Prochlorococcus marinus CUG1415: one gene and its partners. Each later gene encodes a partner of the first gene's protein in a complex. Links are inferred from orthologs where the notes say so. Each region holds a gene or a part of one and is shown in the gene's direction. Other genes may lie near its edges. The genes, in order: HA143_RS00970, HA143_RS01590 and HA143_RS01595.

The links.
Region 2: the proteins of HA143_RS00970 (region 1) and HA143_RS01590 are in contact, whole or in part, in a cryo-EM structure (PDB 6KHJ), measured with the Thermosynechococcus vestitus proteins. The link is inferred for Prochlorococcus marinus CUG1415 from one-to-one orthologs. Residues at the interface, in WP_011057128.1 of Thermosynechococcus vestitus: Pro17, His18, His19, Pro20, Ser21, Met22, Val25, Arg27, Met29, Thr31, Ile38, Asp39, Cys40, Glu41, Pro42, Val43, Ile44, Gly45, Tyr46, Leu47, His48, Arg49, Gly50, Met51, Lys53, Ile54, Asn57, Arg58, Pro65, Tyr66; in WP_011056552.1 of Thermosynechococcus vestitus: Leu46, Met47, Tyr48, Thr50, Ala51, Cys52, Phe54, Ile55, Glu56, Ala58, Ala59, Ile61, Gly62, Ser63, Arg64, Phe65, Asn76, Pro78, Thr89, Thr91, Lys93, Met94, Ala97, Leu101, Met123, Phe124, Ser126, Asp127, Ser128, Tyr129.
Region 3: the proteins of HA143_RS00970 (region 1) and HA143_RS01595 are in contact, whole or in part, in a cryo-EM structure (PDB 6ZJN), measured with the Thermus thermophilus proteins. The link is inferred for Prochlorococcus marinus CUG1415 from one-to-one orthologs. Residues at the interface, in WP_223903221.1 of Thermus thermophilus: Met26, Thr27, Asn29, Gly31, Pro32, His34; in WP_096411116.1 of Thermus thermophilus: Glu45, Ser46, Asn48, Pro50, Ala51, Gly52, Glu53.

The regions. Positions count from the first base shown.
Region 1 is NZ_JAAORL010000001.1:175,283-183,685, forward strand. Bases 1-2,863 are described here. They hold HA143_RS00970 (NAD(P)H-quinone oxidoreductase subunit H), read left to right. Parts: upstream 1-769; coding sequence 770-1,957; downstream 1,958-2,863. Other genes in these bases: rsmH (16S rRNA (cytosine(1402)-N(4))-methyltransferase RsmH), read right to left, coding at 1-731; HA143_RS00975 (acyl-CoA thioesterase), read left to right, coding at 1,967-2,419; HA143_RS00980 (AMP-binding protein), read right to left, coding at 2,430-2,863. Also shown: more of HA143_RS00980, read right to left, coding at 2,864-3,632; HA143_RS00985 (o-succinylbenzoate synthase), read right to left, coding at 3,629-4,594; menA (2-carboxy-1,4-naphthoquinone phytyltransferase), read right to left, coding at 4,591-5,508; HA143_RS00995 (chorismate-binding protein), read left to right, coding at 5,610-7,022; gshB (glutathione synthase), read right to left, coding at 7,015-7,938; grxC (glutaredoxin 3), read right to left, coding at 7,944-8,198.
Region 2 is NZ_JAAORL010000001.1:286,746-295,207, reverse strand. Bases 1-2,922 are described here. They hold HA143_RS01590 (NADH dehydrogenase subunit K), read left to right. Parts: upstream 1-1,047; coding sequence 1,048-1,797; downstream 1,798-2,922. Other genes in these bases: HA143_RS01580 (gluconeogenesis factor YvcK family protein), read right to left, coding at 2,324-2,922; HA143_RS01585 (NAD(P)H-quinone oxidoreductase subunit J), read left to right, coding at 1,797-2,327; HA143_RS01595 (NAD(P)H-quinone oxidoreductase subunit 3), read left to right, coding at 695-1,057; HA143_RS01600 (rubredoxin), read right to left, coding at 190-618; HA143_RS01605 (photosynthesis system II assembly factor Ycf48), read right to left, coding at 1-180. Also shown: more of HA143_RS01580, read right to left, coding at 2,923-3,709; HA143_RS01575 (ABC transporter ATP-binding protein), read left to right, coding at 3,908-4,630; HA143_RS01570 (MlaD family protein), read left to right, coding at 4,636-5,481; bchD (magnesium chelatase ATPase subunit D), read right to left, coding at 5,489-7,666; folK (2-amino-4-hydroxy-6-hydroxymethyldihydropteridine diphosphokinase), read left to right, coding at 7,715-8,281; HA143_RS01555 (NUDIX hydrolase), read left to right, coding at 8,329-8,462. UniProt on the Escherichia coli protein: NDH-1 shuttles electrons from NADH, via FMN and iron-sulfur (Fe-S) centers, to quinones in the respiratory chain. The immediate electron acceptor for the enzyme in this species is ubiquinone.
Region 3 is NZ_JAAORL010000001.1:292,833-295,507, reverse strand. It holds HA143_RS01595 (NAD(P)H-quinone oxidoreductase subunit 3), read left to right. Parts: upstream 1-994; coding sequence 995-1,357; downstream 1,358-2,675. Other genes in the region: HA143_RS01580 (gluconeogenesis factor YvcK family protein), read right to left, coding at 2,624-2,675; HA143_RS01585 (NAD(P)H-quinone oxidoreductase subunit J), read left to right, coding at 2,097-2,627; HA143_RS01590 (NADH dehydrogenase subunit K), read left to right, coding at 1,348-2,097; HA143_RS01600 (rubredoxin), read right to left, coding at 490-918; HA143_RS01605 (photosynthesis system II assembly factor Ycf48), read right to left, coding at 1-480. UniProt on the Escherichia coli protein: NDH-1 shuttles electrons from NADH, via FMN and iron-sulfur (Fe-S) centers, to quinones in the respiratory chain. The immediate electron acceptor for the enzyme in this species is believed to be ubiquinone.

The DNA.
Region 1 (8,403 bases):
ATTCCACCTGGCAGTAGCCAACCAGGGACAACTTGCAAAAATTTTTCTAATACTTCAATTTCTTTATTAACGGCAATTCTTAGTGCTTGGAATGTTCTAGTTGCTGGGTGTATTTTTTTATATCTATGTTTTGGTGGGAAGCAGCCTGCAATAGAATAAGCTAACTCTTTTGTCCCAGAATATTTTCCATTTACCTTTAAATCCATTTTTATTCTCCTAGCAATTTTTCTTGATAATCTCTCATCTCCATATTTATAAATTAGGTTAGCTAGATCTTTTTCATTTAAGGTCTCAATTAATTTCTCTGCATCAACCTCAAGAAAAGGATTCATGCGCATATCAAGGGGACCATCTTTTTGAAAACTAAATCCTCTTTTAGGGTCATCAATTTGGTTACTATTTACTCCAAGATCTGCAATCACAAAAGAAACTTTTTCATTTGGTTCAAAATCCGCAAAATTTGAAGCCCTTATATCAATCCTATTTTTAAATTCATCAAGTTTTTTTGATGCTGATTTTCTTGCGAATGGATCTTGATCAAGTCCAATTATATTTAAATCCGAATATTTTCTCAATAAATGATAAGAGTGCCCTCCTCCTCCTAAAGTTGCGTCTATGCCTTTAAGTTGGCTTTTATTTATTAATGGGTAATGCTCTAAAGAGGACATGATCTCATCTGCCATAACTGATTTATGATTGAAAAAAGATGAATCAGATAGGTCAGTTTGCATAACTTTCGACTAAGATTTATTTAGAAGTTAAATTTCGAATGGCTCAGCTAGAGACTAGAACAGAACCAATGGTGGTCAATTTTGGCCCTCACCATCCATCAATGCATGGGGTTTTAAGGTTAGTTGTAACTCTTGATGGTGAGAATGTCATTGATTGTGAGCCGGTAATTGGATATTTGCATAGAGGAATGGAAAAGATAGCTGAAAATAGGACAAATGTTATGTATGTCCCTTATGTAAGCAGAATGGATTATGCAGCAGGAATGTTTTATGAAGCTATTGTAGTAAATGCTCCTGAAAGATTAGCTAATATTCCAGTTCCTAAAAGAGCTAGTTACATAAGAGTTCTTATGTTGGAACTTAATCGTATTGCTAATCATCTTTTATGGCTTGGTCCCTTTTTAGCAGACGTAGGAGCTCAAACTCCATTTTTCTATATCTTTAGAGAAAGAGAAATGATTTATGATCTCTGGGAAGCTGCTACTGGACAAAGGCTAATAAATAATAATTTCTTTAGGATAGGTGGTGTCGCATGTGATCTTCCATACGGATGGTTAGAAAAATGTATAGACTTTTGCGATTGGTTCGGTCCTAAAATAGATGAATACGAAAAATTGATCACAAATAATCCAATTTTTAGAAAAAGAATTGAAGGTCTTGGAACTATAAAAAGAGATCAGGCAATTAATTGGTCTTTATCTGGGCCAATGCTTAGAGCCTCTGGAGTTTCCTGGGATTTAAGGAAAGTAGATAGCTATGAATGTTATGACGATTTTGATTGGCAGATTGCTTCAGAAAAAGAAGGAGATTGTTATGCGAGATATCGAGTACGAGTTGAAGAGATGAGACAATCACTAAGCATCATTCGTCAAGCCTGCAAAATGATTCCAGGAGGTCCAACAGAAAATTTAGAAGCTCAAAGAATGGCGACTGAAGATAAGAAGAGTGCAATATTTGGTATTGATTATCAATATGTAGCTAAGAAGGTTGCTCCAACTTTTAAAATTCCTAATGGAGAATTGTATACAAGATTAGAGTCCGGAAAAGGAGAAATAGGTGTATTTATTCAAGGAAATAATGAAGTTACCCCATGGAGATTTAAAATCAGAGCAGCTGATTTAAATAATCTGCAAATATTGCCTCATATTCTTAAAGGTGCCAAAATCGCAGATATTATGGCTATCCTTGGTTCAATAGATGTCATTATGGGATCTGTGGATAGATAAGTTCTTTAAATGAAATCCTCAGATTGGTTAATATTGCAGAAGAAAGTACGATTTGGTGATTGTGATTCTGCAGGTGTAATTCATTTTCATAACTTATTAAAATGGTCACACGAAGCTTGGGAAGAGAGTATTGAAATTTATGGTATTCCTTATCAAGATATTTTCCCAGATTTTTCTATACGTAAAAATCAAATTATTTTTCCCATAGTAAATTGCGAAGCGAACTTCCTTGCTCCTATTAAAATTGGAGATTTCTTAAAAGTAACAATTTCCCCCCATAAAATTAATTCTCATTTGTTTAAAGTACATACCCTATTTATAAAAAATGGAAATAAAGTAGCGGAAGGAAAAATAATACATTGTTCTTTAGATGTTGATTCAAGAAATAAAATAGAACTTCCCGAACATCTTGAAAGATGGATAGAGGCTTCAAATGTAAGTACAAATTTAAAAGAGTGCTAATTATTATTATTTATTTTTTAAATCTATAATTTATTTGTTCTGTACTTGTATTTTTGTTTTTAATAATCCATTGTTCGGGTTTTTCATGTTTAGGCCAACTTTGAGAAAAGTTTTTTAATAAATTTAATGAATTTTTAATATTTTTATCATTTGTAAGTTTTCTAAATTCAACAATTATTTTAATTTTATTTCCCCATAATTTGTCGGGTACTTTTGAAATATTGCATTTATTAATTGGGATATTTTCTTTCATAATGAAATTATTTAATCGTGATTCAATTACTTCTGGAAAAACGATTTCTCCTCCTGAATTAAAAGCGTTATCAATTCTTCTAATAAACTTTAAATATAAAGAATTATTGATTTGATGAATTTCACCTAAATCACCGGTTTGCCACCACCCACATTTATTTTGGAAATTTTCAGTTTTTGAAGAGTCTATTATTTCGATGCCAATTCTGGCTGATTTTATCTCGATTAATCCTCGTTCGTTAATTCTTATTTTTGTATCAGGTAGTATTTCTCCAACATTGTCAAAACCCATTAAGAATTCTGTTGGTTTTAAACTCGTAACCATTGCTGCTGTTTCAGTTGAGCCATAACAAGGTGCTAATTTTATTTGTTCTTGTATACATTTTTCTGCAGTTTCGCGGGTAATTGAAGCTCCACCTACCCAAATTAAATCAAAAATTTTTAGCCAATTAATACCATCTTTTTCAGCTAAAAGTCTTATTAATTGGGTAGGTACTAATGACGTAATCAAGTGTTTTTTGTTTTTTTTAGATTTAATTGTAAAAAGTAAAAGTTCTCTAGTTTTTTTTATTAAATTGGGAGAAATATTAATACAATCACATCCCCAATTTTGACTTCTAAAAATTGGCATTAATCCACTTATATGGTTGAGTGGTAAAGTGTTAAAAATTATGCAGTTTTGTAATTCAAATCCTTGATCTTTTAGCCATTGTCCTGAAGTAGCGGCAGATAATTTGAGATTATCTAAATGATGAATACATTTTCTAGGTTTACCACTGCTCCCACTGCTGTTTAAGATTATCGCTGGCCCATTTTCAGTAATTGAATCTAATACATCTTTGTCTTCATAAAATTTGTTTTTTACATAAATAATTTTATTCTCTCTAATTTTTCCAATAATTTTCTCTACAGATTGAGTTTCGTTATTTTCAACTTCAATAGTATGAATTTTATTTTTCATAGTAGATCCCATATCTTTTTTGCTTCATTTAAAAATAGAAACGAATTAGGGAATACATTCATTGCTAAACCAGGAACTTTTGGAGTTGGTCCTTGTAATTGTAGAGACGATAAATGATAAAGCCATCTCTTCCCTATACCAGTTTCAAATGAGGTACTTATAGATATTAAAGCTTTTTTATTTTCTAATTCTCTTAAAAGCTTAACTGGATTATTTTCTTGAGAAGGCCTTCGAATTTGCCAACCTTTCCAATCATTAATCAAAGTTGGAAATTTTAAAAGTGATTCGTCTAAGGCTATAGGGATTTTTTTGTTGAGTTCTGTCAGTCCATCAATATCATCAACACAGAGAGGTTGTTCTAACCAATCTATGTTTTTGTTATCCTTCAAAATATCAGCCCATCTATTAGCTATCTCTCTTCCCCAAGAACCATTAGCATCTATTCTTAACTTAATATTATTGCCTATTTGGCTTAAAATTTCTTCTAAACTGGCTTCTTCCTCATGGTTATTTTTTAATGCTACTTTCCATTTTATGGTTACTGATTTTTCAATATTAGATTGTCTTTTTTTAATTTTATTTAGATCTGAAATTACATTTTCAGGATTTAACAGTATGGCTGTTTTATCAATTTCATCAAAGTAATAGTTTTCTTTAAAAAGTATTTTTCCATTTATCTCCGCTAATGCAGAATTTATTGCAGATTGAATGCATGGGTGAAAAATATTTATTTGCTCAGATAAATTAAATACTTCTACATACTCAGGGATCATATCTAGTTGTTTCGCACACTTTTTTAAGTCTTCTTTATGAAGCGGTGAAACTTCTCCAAACCCAATTTTTTTATCATGACTTGTTAATTTAATTATCCAACCCGATTTTGTAAGGTAAGTGTTTTTAGAATTTTCTACTTTGGTGGATAACTTAAAGCTATAAGATTTTTTTTGAAATATTAAGTTCATTTATTAAGCAAGTAATTAAATATTAATCCTGTGATTAAGCCAACTCCATTAAGAGTTTGAAATTTTATTGCGATGAATTTGCAATTTTTTATTGCAGAAGGTTTTTTATATGAAGATCTTAATAAATTTATAAGTCTTATTGCTTGAGGAAAACTAATCAAATAAAGGATACAAAACACTGGAATAAATCCAGTAACTATAGTGAAAAGTTGAAAAATATATATTGTCAAAATTATCCAAGGCACAAATTGAGAACCTTTTTTTGCCCCTAAGCGAACTAAAGGTGAATTTTTCCCATGCTTTTTATCTTCAGAAATTTGATGAAAATGAGAACAAAATAATACAAGAGTTGTTGCCAAGGAAGGTCCTGAACCAAGTAATAAAGAAACTTTCCAGGGAATATCTTCGAAGTAAATATTATATGGATTTAACGCAATTAAGACTGCAGAGTAAGCAAAAGGTCCAAATGCAAGCCAGCATAATGGTTCTCCTAAACCTTGATAGCCAAATCTAAAAGGAGGTCCTTGATATAAATAACCTAAGAAGCAGCAAGATGCCACCAAAATAAAAATGTTTATACTTGTTGATACTGAAATAATTGAAATTATTAATAAACCAACAACTAAAGATGTATATGCAATAAATGAAATTATTTTTTTATTTTTTACAAGATTTAAAATGGAATGGAATTTAAATTCATCGATTCCTGTTTCTGCGTCGAATAAATCATTAGTTAGATTTTCCCAAAGTAATATTAAAATTGCAGCTAAAGTAAATGCAATCAAATTATAAATTTTTACCTTTTCATATTGATTGAGTAAATAAGCCCCTGTTATTAAAACCGGAAGTATGGCAACAGAATAAAGAGGCCATTTTATTGCTTGTTTCCATAATTTTTTTTTATCTTCGTCCATTTTTAATTAACACATAAAATTAGATAATTATTAAATGTAGTTTATAAATTGAGTTACATTTTTTACTTTATTGCATGATTTTTAGTTATTTTCAATAAGTAATGAAAAATGATTTAAACTTAACAGATTTTTTAAAGGATGTATTTTCCTCTTTCGATAAGAAAGTGGAAAATTCTGGATTAGTAAGTATTTGTCTGGAGATTCCTTGTATTGATTTATTTCAAGTATATGAATTGTTTATAAATAAATATTCATTTTCTTCATTTTGGGAGGAATCTGATGGCATTTCATATATTGCTTTCGAGAAATGTAAATATGTTACTTTGGATGGTCCAAAAAGATTTGAATTAGCAAAAGAGTTTAATTCTGAGAATTTTAAAAATTTAATTAACTTAACTAATGAATCAAATAATTCTGCACTTTCAAAAATAATTTATTTATTTTCTTTTTCTGAAAATTTGAATAATAAGAATTTATCTTCAGATGTCCCAAGTTTGGAAGCTATCTTACCAAAAATTTTAATTATTAAAAGTGATAAGAATTGCTGGTTAAGAATCAATGGTCATGTTGAAGGTAAATCATCATTAAGAACATTAATTGAAGAAATATGGACAATTAGAAATCAAGTTATTAATTCTGGCTCAGAATTAATAAAATTATCAGCCTTAAAAACTAGTTTTGATTTATCTATTATTGATGATTTCTTGCACTCCTTAGAAACTTCTAATACAAATTTGAAAAAAGTAGTAAATAAAGGAATTCAATTAGTAGAGAAAGGTATCTTGGAAAAGATAGTTTTAGCAAATAGGATTAAAATAAAACTTAAAAATAAATTAGATTTAGTAGAAATTTTAAAAAGATTAAAAAAGAATCAACCAAATACATGCAGATACGTTTGGAAAAGGAATAGTAAGGATATTTTGTTTGGAGCATCTCCAGAAAAATTATTTTCTTTTACTAAACCTAATTTAACTTTGGAGGCTCTTGCTGGTACTATCTCTACTAATTCAAATTTTAAGAAGCTCCTAAAAAGTACTAAAGACTTAAAAGAACATAATTATGTAATACAGTATTTGATTAAATGTTTAGAAGTTTCAAAAATAACAAACTTTCAAAAAAGTGATATCAAGGTAAATTCATTTGGAGATATTTCTCATTTGCAGACACTCATTTTCTCTAAAGTTGAAAATATATGTCCTTTTGAATTGCTTAAAAACTTACATCCATCTCCGGCTGTTTGTGGATACCCAAAAAATGCAGCATTGGGTTGGATAAACACTCTTGAGTCTTTTCCTAGAGGAAATTATGCTTCTCCAATGGGTTGGGTTGATGCATCAGGAAATGCTTCATTTCTTTTAGCAATAAGAGGAGCTAGGTATATTGAAGAAAATATTGAATTTACTGCCGGTTCAGGTATAGTTTCAGGCTCCGTTTTAGAGAAAGAAATAGATGAGATTAAATTAAAATTTGAATCTATAGTAAAACAAATATTTTTCGTTAAAAATCCTAGATAATTTCCACTAATTTTTCAATAACTTCGTCTGAAACATTCTTATTGGATAAATTTTCTATTTCTCTTAAACCAGTTGGACTGGTTACATTAATCTCGCTAAGCATTCCATTTATTACATCAATACCCACAAAAAATAAACCCTCATCTTTGAAGTGTTGAGATAATTCTGAGCAGATACTTTTTTCTTTTTCTGTTAATAATGTTGGTTCGGCCTTTCCTCCCATCGCTAAATTACTCCTAAAATCGCCTCCTTGAGGAATCCTATTTATAGATCCAATTGCTTCACCATTTACGATAATTATTCTTTTATCACCCTCTATGACTTCAGGAATAAATTTTTGCATCATAACGGGTAATTCTTCTTGAGAAGTTATTAATTCAATGATTGATTTAATACCTGGGGAGTTTTTATTTATTCTGATAACACCTTGACCTCCTTTCCCTCCAAGAGGTTTTATTACTACTTCATTATTTATATTTGCAAAATTAATAAGATCTTTTACCTTACTCGCAACTATTGTTGGTGCCATTAAGTGGCTGTATCTCAAAGCACCTAATTTTTCATTCCATGCCCTTAATGATGAAGGTTTGTTAATTACTTTTACTCCTTTTCTTTCGGCAACTTCTAAGAGATGGGTTGCATATAAATATGCCTCATTTACAGGAGGATCTTTTCTCATCCAAATGCAATTAAATTCGGCGAGAGGTATGCAATCATTCTCTTTGAAAGAAATCCAGGGATTTACTTGAACTTTTGCGGAAGAAGCCCATACTTCATCACCTCTAGCTTCAAGGTCTTGAGGAGTACAACTCCAGATTTCAATATTTTTTTTTGATGATGCTTGCATTAAAGCAGCAGATGAATCTTTTAAGGGATTTATATTTTTTATTGGATCTAATACGAATAGAAATTTCATAAGACCTAGTTTAATAATGCGTCTAATTTATCTTCATTTTCTAATTCGTAGAGATCATCGCACCCTCCGATACCCTCATTATCTATAAATATTTGTGGTACTGTTCTTCTACCATCAGCTCTTTCAGTCATTAATGCTCTAGCATTTTCATCGCCATCAATCTTATATTCTTTAAAATTTATATTTTTTTTCTTGAGTAGAGATTTTGCTCGAATACAGAATGGACAATATTGCCAAGTATAAATTTCAACTTTAGACATTTTTTAAAATAATACTTAGTTTATACTATTAAACAAAAGTGCTTGTTAGATTATAAATAACGAATAAATTCTATTTTGATAGATATTACAGATTTCAAAAAAGATCTTTCGGAACTAACAGAGCGCCTGGGTAATGCTCAGGATTGTCTTTGACGTTCCAAGATTAAAAGCGAAAAGGAGAGAGTTAGAACAAATTTCTGCTCAG
Region 2 (8,462 bases), 120 kb from region 1 along the record:
AAATCCATTATTATTATCTATGAAGTCAACATCCAGAACATTTGCCTGGTCTTCAAATTGAATTGTTTTCCAAGGGCTGCTATCGTTCACCTTTACTCCTGTAGAGGAACAACTGCTCAAGACAAAACAAAGGAGTAAAGATAAAAGAAGATTAGGAATACTGGTAAGAAATTTTTTCATTTTATTATTTTAATGCAAAGAGTATAAAGAAAGGAAACATGCAGCTGCAAATGCTAAACCTCCAAAAATTAATATATTTTTTTGGCCAGGAGGTAGGCTATTGAAACCAAATCCGTAAGTTAAATTTTCTTCAAAACCACTAGGTTTAGATTTTGGACCTATATCTTTATAAAAGTTCTTACCCGCTCTGCAAACGGGACAAACGAATGTATTACCATCTAATTCTGAGAAAGGCGTATTTTTAGGTATATTTAATTTTTTATTTCCTTCAGATGGATCATAAATGTATCCACAACTTCTACATTCGAATCTATTTTGTTCTAGATTAATGTAAGGTTGTTCAACATTTACTCCTGAAGAGTTTTCTGAAAGATTTTCTTTCTGAAAGTTTTCAACTATTTTGTTTTCCTCAGAGGCTGGTTGAATGTTTTCACTCACGGTTTATTATTGTTCTTTAAGAACTTTAAAAGATTTTGCTTAATTAAGCGACTCTTATTCAAAATTATTTTTTAATATGTTTCTATTAACTGGCTATGAATATTTTTTAGGCTTTCTATTAATTGCTGCTGCTGTTCCAATATTAGCTCTTGTTACTAATCTCATTGTTGCACCTAAAGGTAGAACTGGTGAAAGAAAACTAACATATGAATCGGGAATGGAGCCTATTGGAGGAGCATGGATTCAATTTAATATTCGTTATTACATGTTCGCCTTAGTTTTCGTTATATTTGATGTGGAGACAGTATTCCTTTATCCTTGGGCTGTTGCCTTTAATAGATTAGGCTTATTAGCTTTTATTGAGGCTTTGATATTCATTGCAATACTAGTAATTGCTCTGGCTTACGCATGGAGAAAAGGTGCTTTAGAATGGAGTTAAAAAAATTGAACCCACAATTATCCCCAAAAGCAATTAGAGACATCAGAGAAGGCACTTGTAACCCTCTTGGTGAGCCACAAGTTACCACAGATTTAAGTGAAAATATTATCCTAACAAGTTTAGACGATCTTCATAATTGGGCTAGACTAAGTAGTCTTTGGCCTCTCCTATATGGCACAGCCTGTTGTTTTATTGAATTTGCTGCCCTAATTGGATCTAGATTTGATTTTGATAGGTTTGGATTAGTACCAAGAAGCTCGCCAAGACAAGCAGATTTATTAATAGTTGCAGGTACAGTAACTATGAAGATGGCTCCCGCCCTAGTAAGACTTTATGAGCAGATGCCTGAGCCAAAATATGTGATTGCAATGGGTGCTTGTACAATCACAGGAGGGATGTTTAGCGCAGATTCTACTACTGCTGTCAGAGGAGTTGATAAATTGATCCCTGTTGATTTATACCTTCCAGGATGTCCACCAAGGCCAGAAGCAATCTTTGATGCTGTAATAAAATTAAGAAAAAAAGTTGGTAATGAATCAATTTTAGAGAGAACAAAAACAGAGCAAACCCACAGGTACATTACATCTGATCATGAAATGAATCTTGTTTTCTCTGAAAATACTGGTGAATATCTAAACAAAATCTCAACGAATGTTATCCCTTCCTCCCAAAAAGAAAAAATAACTGAATTACCTGAGATCACCTCAAAACCAGAAATTATCAATATTAAAGAGGATTAATGGAACAAGACGGTTTAGCCAAATCATCTGATACCTCAATAGAAAAAGAGGGATTTGTAAGTCAAAATTTATCTAAAGATGGAATTCCAAATCAATCATTAGCTAATGATCATATAGGAATAGAAAATATTTCTGTTGAACCTAGAAAATTATATGAAGCAGTATCTGCTTTAAAAAATTACGGTTTCAACTATCTCCAATGTCAAGGTGGCTACGATGAGGGTCCAGGCAAAAATCTTGTTAGTTTTTATCATTTTATAACTGTTGATGACTTACAAAAAATCGAAAAGATTAAAGAGGTTAGATTAAAAGTTTTCTTAAAAAGAGATTCTGATTTATCAATACCTAGTTTGTATAAAATTTTTAAAGGGAGTGATTGGCAAGAAAGAGAAACATATGACATGTATGGAATAAATTTTATTGATCATCCAAATCCAAAAAGACTTTTAATGCCTGAAGACTGGAGAGGGTGGCCATTGCGAAAAGACTATATCCAACCAGATTTCTATGAACTTCAAGATGCTTATTAGTTTAGTTTCTTTAATTTGCGGTATATAAACATAACTGCTCTTGCTAGTCTTCTCGGATCATGTCTAAGAGTAGGAGTTATTCTTCTTGAATATAATGGTGCCTGCAAAACATAATAACCCTCAGATAATAATTTTTCTTTATTACATTTAACAGGTTCTGCCCCTCTACTTTCGTAATAATCTACAAGTGGAGACTTTTCAAATTGGATCTGCGATAAGATTGCGTTAAAAATTCGAGTATTAACTCCAAAATTTGATAATTGTTTTTCTATTGATTTAATATGTTGGTAAACATCAAGCCCATCTGTTTCTCCAGGCTGAGTCATCAAATTACTGATGTAAATTTTGGGAGCATTACTTTGCAATAAAGCATCTACTATCTCTGGTACTAATAAGTTAGGTAATAAAGAAGTGTATAAACTACCTGGCCCAAGAACAATCAACTCAGCGTCTTTAATAGATTCTAGAGCGCTAGGGAGAGCAGAAGGATTTTCTGGTAGGTAACCAATCCTTGAAATTAATTTTCGAGATTTGCTGATTTTGCTTTCCCCAAAAATTTTTTCACCATCCTCTAATTCGGCCCATAACATAACATCAATATTTGTTGCAGGCAAAACTTGACCTTGTACCGCCAAAACCTTGCTAGAGGCTTGAACTGCTTTTTCTAAACTACCTGTAATTGTTGTTAACGCTGACAAAAATAGATTTCCAAAACTATGTCCCTCAAGACCACTTCCTCCCGAAAATCTATATTGAAACAATCTAGTTAAAATAGGTTCTTCGTTTGATAAGGCAGCCAAACAATTTCTAATATCTCCTGGAGGTTGCACACCTAATTGTTTTCTAAGAATTCCACTACTTCCACCATCATCGGATACAGTTACTATTGCAGTAATATTACTGCTGTAATTTTTTAAGCCTTTCAATAAAGTAGATAAGCCTGTACCTCCACCAATTGCAACAATATTAGGACCTCTGTTTAATTTACTCTTAACTCTTAATGCATCAACTAAAACTGTATTTTTTTCAGGAACAAGCGCTTTTTGAATAGAATTAATACTTCTATTTTGTCCAATCCCTATTAATAAAAGTCCAATAAGAAAAATCAATGGTCCCAAAAATGAAACAGGCAAGAAACTAGTTAAACCTGTCATTAACCAAAAAAATGTTTCAATAAGCCAATAAAGTGGTCTCAAGTTTGTCCAAATTGCCAGCCCTAATAATGTAGTCAAAAATCCTATCGCAGATGTAACCAGCCATCTTTTTATTACCAGTCCTGGTAAAAGCCAACTCAAAATTCTTAAAATTTTGTTTAAAAAGGCAAAATTAGACTTTTTAAAATTTCTATAATATCTTCTAACTCTTTTTTTACGCTTATTCATTTAAAACCTCTTAAATTATTTTTTCTCAAATTTAAAAACTATATAGATATATTATAAATCAAATTCATACATCCTTTTTTATTGCAAAAAATAGGCAAAATATAATTGAAGATAACTTTTTCTTTAATTTAGGTTTTGACAGAATCAAAGCATGTAGTTGAGACAAAAAACCTCTCGATAAGCTGGGGGGTGGTTAATGTGCTTAATCAACTAAATTTTGAACTTAATGATGGAGAAAAATTAGCTATTGTTGGCCCCTCAGGTTCTGGCAAATCAACTATCTTAAAAATATTAGCAGGACTGATTTTACCTACTAAAGGAGAATTAAGAATATTTGGTGAGAAACAAACATATTTGAGATTAGATCAAAATAATCCTCCTGATGTAAGACTAGTTTTTCAGAACCCAGCATTATTAGGATCTTTAACTATTGAAGAAAATGTAGGTTTTCTCCTTAAAAGAAATAAAGACCTATCTAAAAAGTTAATCCATGAGATCGTATGTGAATGTTTAGCTGAGGTAGGATTATTTAATGTTGAGAATAAACTTCCAAATGAATTAAGTGGAGGCATGCAAAAAAGAGTGAGTTTTGCTAGAGCGTTAATTACGGATCAAACTCTTAATACAAATACTAAACCCTTATTACTTTTTGATGAACCAACTGCAGGTCTTGATCCAATTGCCTCATCAAGAATTGAAGATTTAATTAATAAGACAAATGATAAAGCAAACGGATCATCTATTGTGGTTAGCCATGTTCTTAGTACTATAGAAAGGACTGCAGATAAAGTTTTAATGCTTTACGGAGGCAAGTTTAGATGGGGAGGTTCGATTGATGAATTTAAAGAAAGTAATGATCCGTATGTATTTCAATTTAAGCACGGGAAACTTGATGGTCCAATGCAACCCAAAGACATTTAGAAATTATGCGTAGAAGCTTACGAGATTCGATTGTTGGTTTTTCCTTATTAGGAGGAATTTTAATATTCACATTTTTTTCTTTTTGGCTAAGAGGAATAAGATTAAATTCAAAAAATTGGCACCTCTTTGCTGAATTTAACAACGCAAGCGGTTTATCAAAAAAGTCTCCAGTTACTTACAGAGGAATTTTAGTAGGATCAATAGAAGATATCTTATTTACTAATGAATCAATTAAAGCCAAAATAGTTTTAAATAATCCAGACATTATTCTTCCTAGGCCAGCATTTGCAAAGGTAGTAACGAATTCTTTCCTAGGAGGAGATGTGCAAGTCGCTTTAGAGACTAGTGAAAAATCACTACCTAAAAATATTGCAAAACCAACAGCTGAAAATTGCAATACCAAATTAATTATTTGTCAGGGAGATATTATCACCGGGAAACCACTATCAAGTCTTTCAAACATAACTAATAGAATAAGTCAACTTTTAAAAGAATCAAATCAAGAAAACTTAATTGAAAACATAGTAAACTCAATCGAACAATTTGATCAAACACAAGAAAACCTTGATGAATTAATTTATTTATCGAAACAAGAAATCAAAAGAGTTGAACCTTTAATAAAAGAAATTACAATTGCTGCTAATCATTTGAATAACATTTTGTCTACTATCGATGACAAAGAAACCCTGAATGACATTAAATTGACAATTAATTCTGCAAGATCTATCTCCAGCAAAATAGATGATATGAGTGATGATTTTGAAAAATTAACGAAAGATAAAGAATTCACGAAATCCATAAGAGATTTAACTATTGGGCTTTCAAAATTCCTTAACGAAATTTATCCATAAGTAATCTCTAGAATTCATTTATAGCATTTAAAGCCATAGCTGCGATTGCTTTATCTGTAGCTTTTGGAAGTTGGACATATTTCCCATTAGCTGCCTCTGCTAATTCTTTACCAAAGCCACTTGCAATAAATTTTCTCTCTGTATCAATTATTAAGAGTTTTATACCAAGCATGGGATATTTTGCAGCTATATCAAGAACCTCTTGCTTTAAATTGACATTTTCATTTTCATTATCTTTTTCTTCAACCTCATTGTGTCCAAGAGATAATCCTAATGGTACATTTCCTCTTCCATCAGTAATTCCAACAACAATAACTTGCCCTATATCTCCTGTGGAAAGAGCATTTTTTGCTACTTTCGCTGATTGTGTTAGTCCATGAGCTAAAGGCGATCCACCACCGCAAGGCATTGTTTCTAACCTTCTTTTTGCTGCAGTTATAGATCTTGTTGGTGGCAAAAGAACTTCTGCCTGATTACCTCTAAAAGGAATAAGAGCTACTTCATCTCTATTCTCATATGCCTCAGTTAAAAGTCTTATTACTGCGCCTTTAGCACTTTGCATTCTATTAAGAGCCATAGAGCCACTAGCGTCCACGAGAAAAATAACTAAAGCACCCGCCTTCTTTTGAAGAAGCTTTGCCCTAAAATCATTTTCTTCAATAATGATCGATTTATTGGGATTCCTTAATCTTCTTGATTTTTGATATGGAGCTGCAGCTCGAAGAGTTGCATCTACCGCAATTCTTTTTACTTTACCTCTTGGAATAATAGGTTTTACATATCTTCCTCTACTATCACTAAATATCACAGATCTACTTCCACTATTTCCTGCTTTAGCTTTAGCTGATGAAAAAAGTAATAAATCAGGATCAACCATACATGCTTCGGGATCTAATATAAATTCTTCTGGTATTTCGGGAGTAGATTCTTCTTCTCCATCAGAATTATCTTCTTCTTGTTCTTGCTCTTGATTATCATCATTTTCATTAGCCTCAGGTTCAGATTCATCATTATTTGATTGAGGCGGGGGTGGCGGGTTCTGATCCTCTGGAGGCGGGGGTTCAATCTCATCATCTTCAGGTGGTATTTGCATTGCACGTGGAAGGATAACTAATCTTACTGCGACTTTTAGATCCTCAGAATTTACATTCTCATCGCCTCGAAGAGCTGCATTCGCTTTAGCTACTTTTACTGCAAACAATTCTGATCTATGTCCTTCTACTCCTCCTCTAAGAGCTTCATTCACTAAATAGGTTATTTGCTCTTTTGTTATCTTCACATCCTTTAACCATTGCCTTGCCAAAATTAATTGAGTGGATAAATTATCAGATTCTTCGGACCATTTTTCTGAAAATTTAATATTATTTTCCGCATGTGATAAAACAGATTTTGTTATTTCAACTCTTTGAGTATTATCAATAGATTGATTGGCGGAAAGCACAATTGCAAAACGATCTAAAACATGATCTCTTAAAGCGCCTTCTTCAGGGTTATAAGTTGCTATTAAAAGGGATTTACAAGGATGAGAAAGACTCAAACCATCTCTTTCAATATTATTTTGCTCTCTTCCTATAGCTTCAAGAATTAAATTTACAATTCCATCATCCAATAAATTTATATCGTCTACATAAAGAACACCTCTATGAGCTTCCGCCAAAATTCCAGGCTGAAAAACTTGTTCACCCGTATTTAATGAGGCAGCAACATCAATTGATCCAACAAGTCTATCTTCAGTAATTCCAATAGGCACTTGAATAAATGGTGCCTCTCTTACTTTTTTAGGAATTTCTTCAATTTGATTCAGGTAATCACTCCCAATTGTGTCCTGTAACAATTTATTAGTATTAATATCCCATTCCTCTGGTCTATTTGGATCTAGGTTTCTTCCAACAGGTCTTAATGAAGTACTAACTTGACTTAACATTCCAATTACTGATTCAGTATCTAATACTTCTATAGGCGGAATCAAATTATGGAGCCCTCTCGCCAATACAGACTTACCAGTACCTCTACCACCAGCAATAATCACTCCACCTAAACTTGGGTCAACGGCACCAAGGAGTAAAGATAATTTCAATAAGCTATGTCCAGTAATAGCAGCCAAAGGAAAAGCTCTAAAAGAATCCTTTGATTTCATTAAATCTTTTATTTCTTCTTTTCCTTTTAATTCTGAATTCAAAATCACTTTAAAAATGTCTGATATAGAATTTATCCAATAACTTTGTTTTTTGTAGTGGAATTATCAAATCTTAATATCAAAAATGGACTATGTATATCCCTTGGAGCAAATATTGATAGTAAATTCGGAAGTCCTTTAGAGTCCTTTTTACTCTGCAAACCAAAATTAGAAGAAATTATAAAAGTTTGGGGAGATGAATCCAATACTAAACACGAAGAAAACAAAAAATCTAAAGCAAGCTTTTTATGGTCTTCAATATATGAGACATCACCGCATGGAGTTGAACATGAACAGCCAAACTATCTTAATACTCTTGTCCTTGTTAAAAGTAACGATTTTCCAAAGCCATCAACAAAAAATGCAAAATTACTCTTAAAAAAGCTAAAGAAATTAGAATATTTTTTTGGAAGAGAAAAAACACCAAGGGGGGAGAAATGGCTATCAAGATGTCTTGATTTAGATATTCTATGGTGGGAAGATTTACATACAATTGATGAGGAATTAGCATTACCTCATCCCAGATTTATGAATCGTAATTTTGTTATTACCCCACTATCTGAGATCTTAAGTAGAAGCCAAAAAATCAATAAATTTGATAACCAAAGATGGTCTATTACTTAATTTACAAAACCAAAAAATAACTGTTAGGCTATTTTTATTTAAAAATTATGGGCAATAAAAAACTTAAAAAAAAATCAATTTTTAAAGAAAAAATATCAGAGTTAAAGTCAAAAAAATTTAGTTTTGAAATTAATAGAATTCAACTACCAAATGGGCATGAAGGTGAATATGGATACATAAA
Region 3 (2,675 bases), 120 kb from region 1 along the record:
ATCTACCGTTTGATATATGGCACCTGCAGTGGTAGCCAATTCAGCAACCCCATTATCGACAGTTGTTATAAGAAATGGTTGGCCTGGTAATTTGCTGCCTAGAGATAGACGAGTCCAATTTTTTCCCGAATCAAGTGTATGCATAACCAATGAGGGCTGACCTATTAACCAGCCCTCTTCACCTTTAAAATCAATATCTAGCAGACGAAAATTTTCCTCACTTGGTAAATCTAAATTTCTTTTATCCCAGGTTTCTCCTCCATCATTTGATTCCATAATAAGTCTGTTAGAGCCTACTAAAAATCCATTATTATTATCTATGAAGTCAACATCCAGAACATTTGCCTGGTCTTCAAATTGAATTGTTTTCCAAGGGCTGCTATCGTTCACCTTTACTCCTGTAGAGGAACAACTGCTCAAGACAAAACAAAGGAGTAAAGATAAAAGAAGATTAGGAATACTGGTAAGAAATTTTTTCATTTTATTATTTTAATGCAAAGAGTATAAAGAAAGGAAACATGCAGCTGCAAATGCTAAACCTCCAAAAATTAATATATTTTTTTGGCCAGGAGGTAGGCTATTGAAACCAAATCCGTAAGTTAAATTTTCTTCAAAACCACTAGGTTTAGATTTTGGACCTATATCTTTATAAAAGTTCTTACCCGCTCTGCAAACGGGACAAACGAATGTATTACCATCTAATTCTGAGAAAGGCGTATTTTTAGGTATATTTAATTTTTTATTTCCTTCAGATGGATCATAAATGTATCCACAACTTCTACATTCGAATCTATTTTGTTCTAGATTAATGTAAGGTTGTTCAACATTTACTCCTGAAGAGTTTTCTGAAAGATTTTCTTTCTGAAAGTTTTCAACTATTTTGTTTTCCTCAGAGGCTGGTTGAATGTTTTCACTCACGGTTTATTATTGTTCTTTAAGAACTTTAAAAGATTTTGCTTAATTAAGCGACTCTTATTCAAAATTATTTTTTAATATGTTTCTATTAACTGGCTATGAATATTTTTTAGGCTTTCTATTAATTGCTGCTGCTGTTCCAATATTAGCTCTTGTTACTAATCTCATTGTTGCACCTAAAGGTAGAACTGGTGAAAGAAAACTAACATATGAATCGGGAATGGAGCCTATTGGAGGAGCATGGATTCAATTTAATATTCGTTATTACATGTTCGCCTTAGTTTTCGTTATATTTGATGTGGAGACAGTATTCCTTTATCCTTGGGCTGTTGCCTTTAATAGATTAGGCTTATTAGCTTTTATTGAGGCTTTGATATTCATTGCAATACTAGTAATTGCTCTGGCTTACGCATGGAGAAAAGGTGCTTTAGAATGGAGTTAAAAAAATTGAACCCACAATTATCCCCAAAAGCAATTAGAGACATCAGAGAAGGCACTTGTAACCCTCTTGGTGAGCCACAAGTTACCACAGATTTAAGTGAAAATATTATCCTAACAAGTTTAGACGATCTTCATAATTGGGCTAGACTAAGTAGTCTTTGGCCTCTCCTATATGGCACAGCCTGTTGTTTTATTGAATTTGCTGCCCTAATTGGATCTAGATTTGATTTTGATAGGTTTGGATTAGTACCAAGAAGCTCGCCAAGACAAGCAGATTTATTAATAGTTGCAGGTACAGTAACTATGAAGATGGCTCCCGCCCTAGTAAGACTTTATGAGCAGATGCCTGAGCCAAAATATGTGATTGCAATGGGTGCTTGTACAATCACAGGAGGGATGTTTAGCGCAGATTCTACTACTGCTGTCAGAGGAGTTGATAAATTGATCCCTGTTGATTTATACCTTCCAGGATGTCCACCAAGGCCAGAAGCAATCTTTGATGCTGTAATAAAATTAAGAAAAAAAGTTGGTAATGAATCAATTTTAGAGAGAACAAAAACAGAGCAAACCCACAGGTACATTACATCTGATCATGAAATGAATCTTGTTTTCTCTGAAAATACTGGTGAATATCTAAACAAAATCTCAACGAATGTTATCCCTTCCTCCCAAAAAGAAAAAATAACTGAATTACCTGAGATCACCTCAAAACCAGAAATTATCAATATTAAAGAGGATTAATGGAACAAGACGGTTTAGCCAAATCATCTGATACCTCAATAGAAAAAGAGGGATTTGTAAGTCAAAATTTATCTAAAGATGGAATTCCAAATCAATCATTAGCTAATGATCATATAGGAATAGAAAATATTTCTGTTGAACCTAGAAAATTATATGAAGCAGTATCTGCTTTAAAAAATTACGGTTTCAACTATCTCCAATGTCAAGGTGGCTACGATGAGGGTCCAGGCAAAAATCTTGTTAGTTTTTATCATTTTATAACTGTTGATGACTTACAAAAAATCGAAAAGATTAAAGAGGTTAGATTAAAAGTTTTCTTAAAAAGAGATTCTGATTTATCAATACCTAGTTTGTATAAAATTTTTAAAGGGAGTGATTGGCAAGAAAGAGAAACATATGACATGTATGGAATAAATTTTATTGATCATCCAAATCCAAAAAGACTTTTAATGCCTGAAGACTGGAGAGGGTGGCCATTGCGAAAAGACTATATCCAACCAGATTTCTATGAACTTCAAGATGCTTATTAGTTTAGTTTCTTTAATTTGCGGTATATAAACATAACTGCTCTTGCTAGT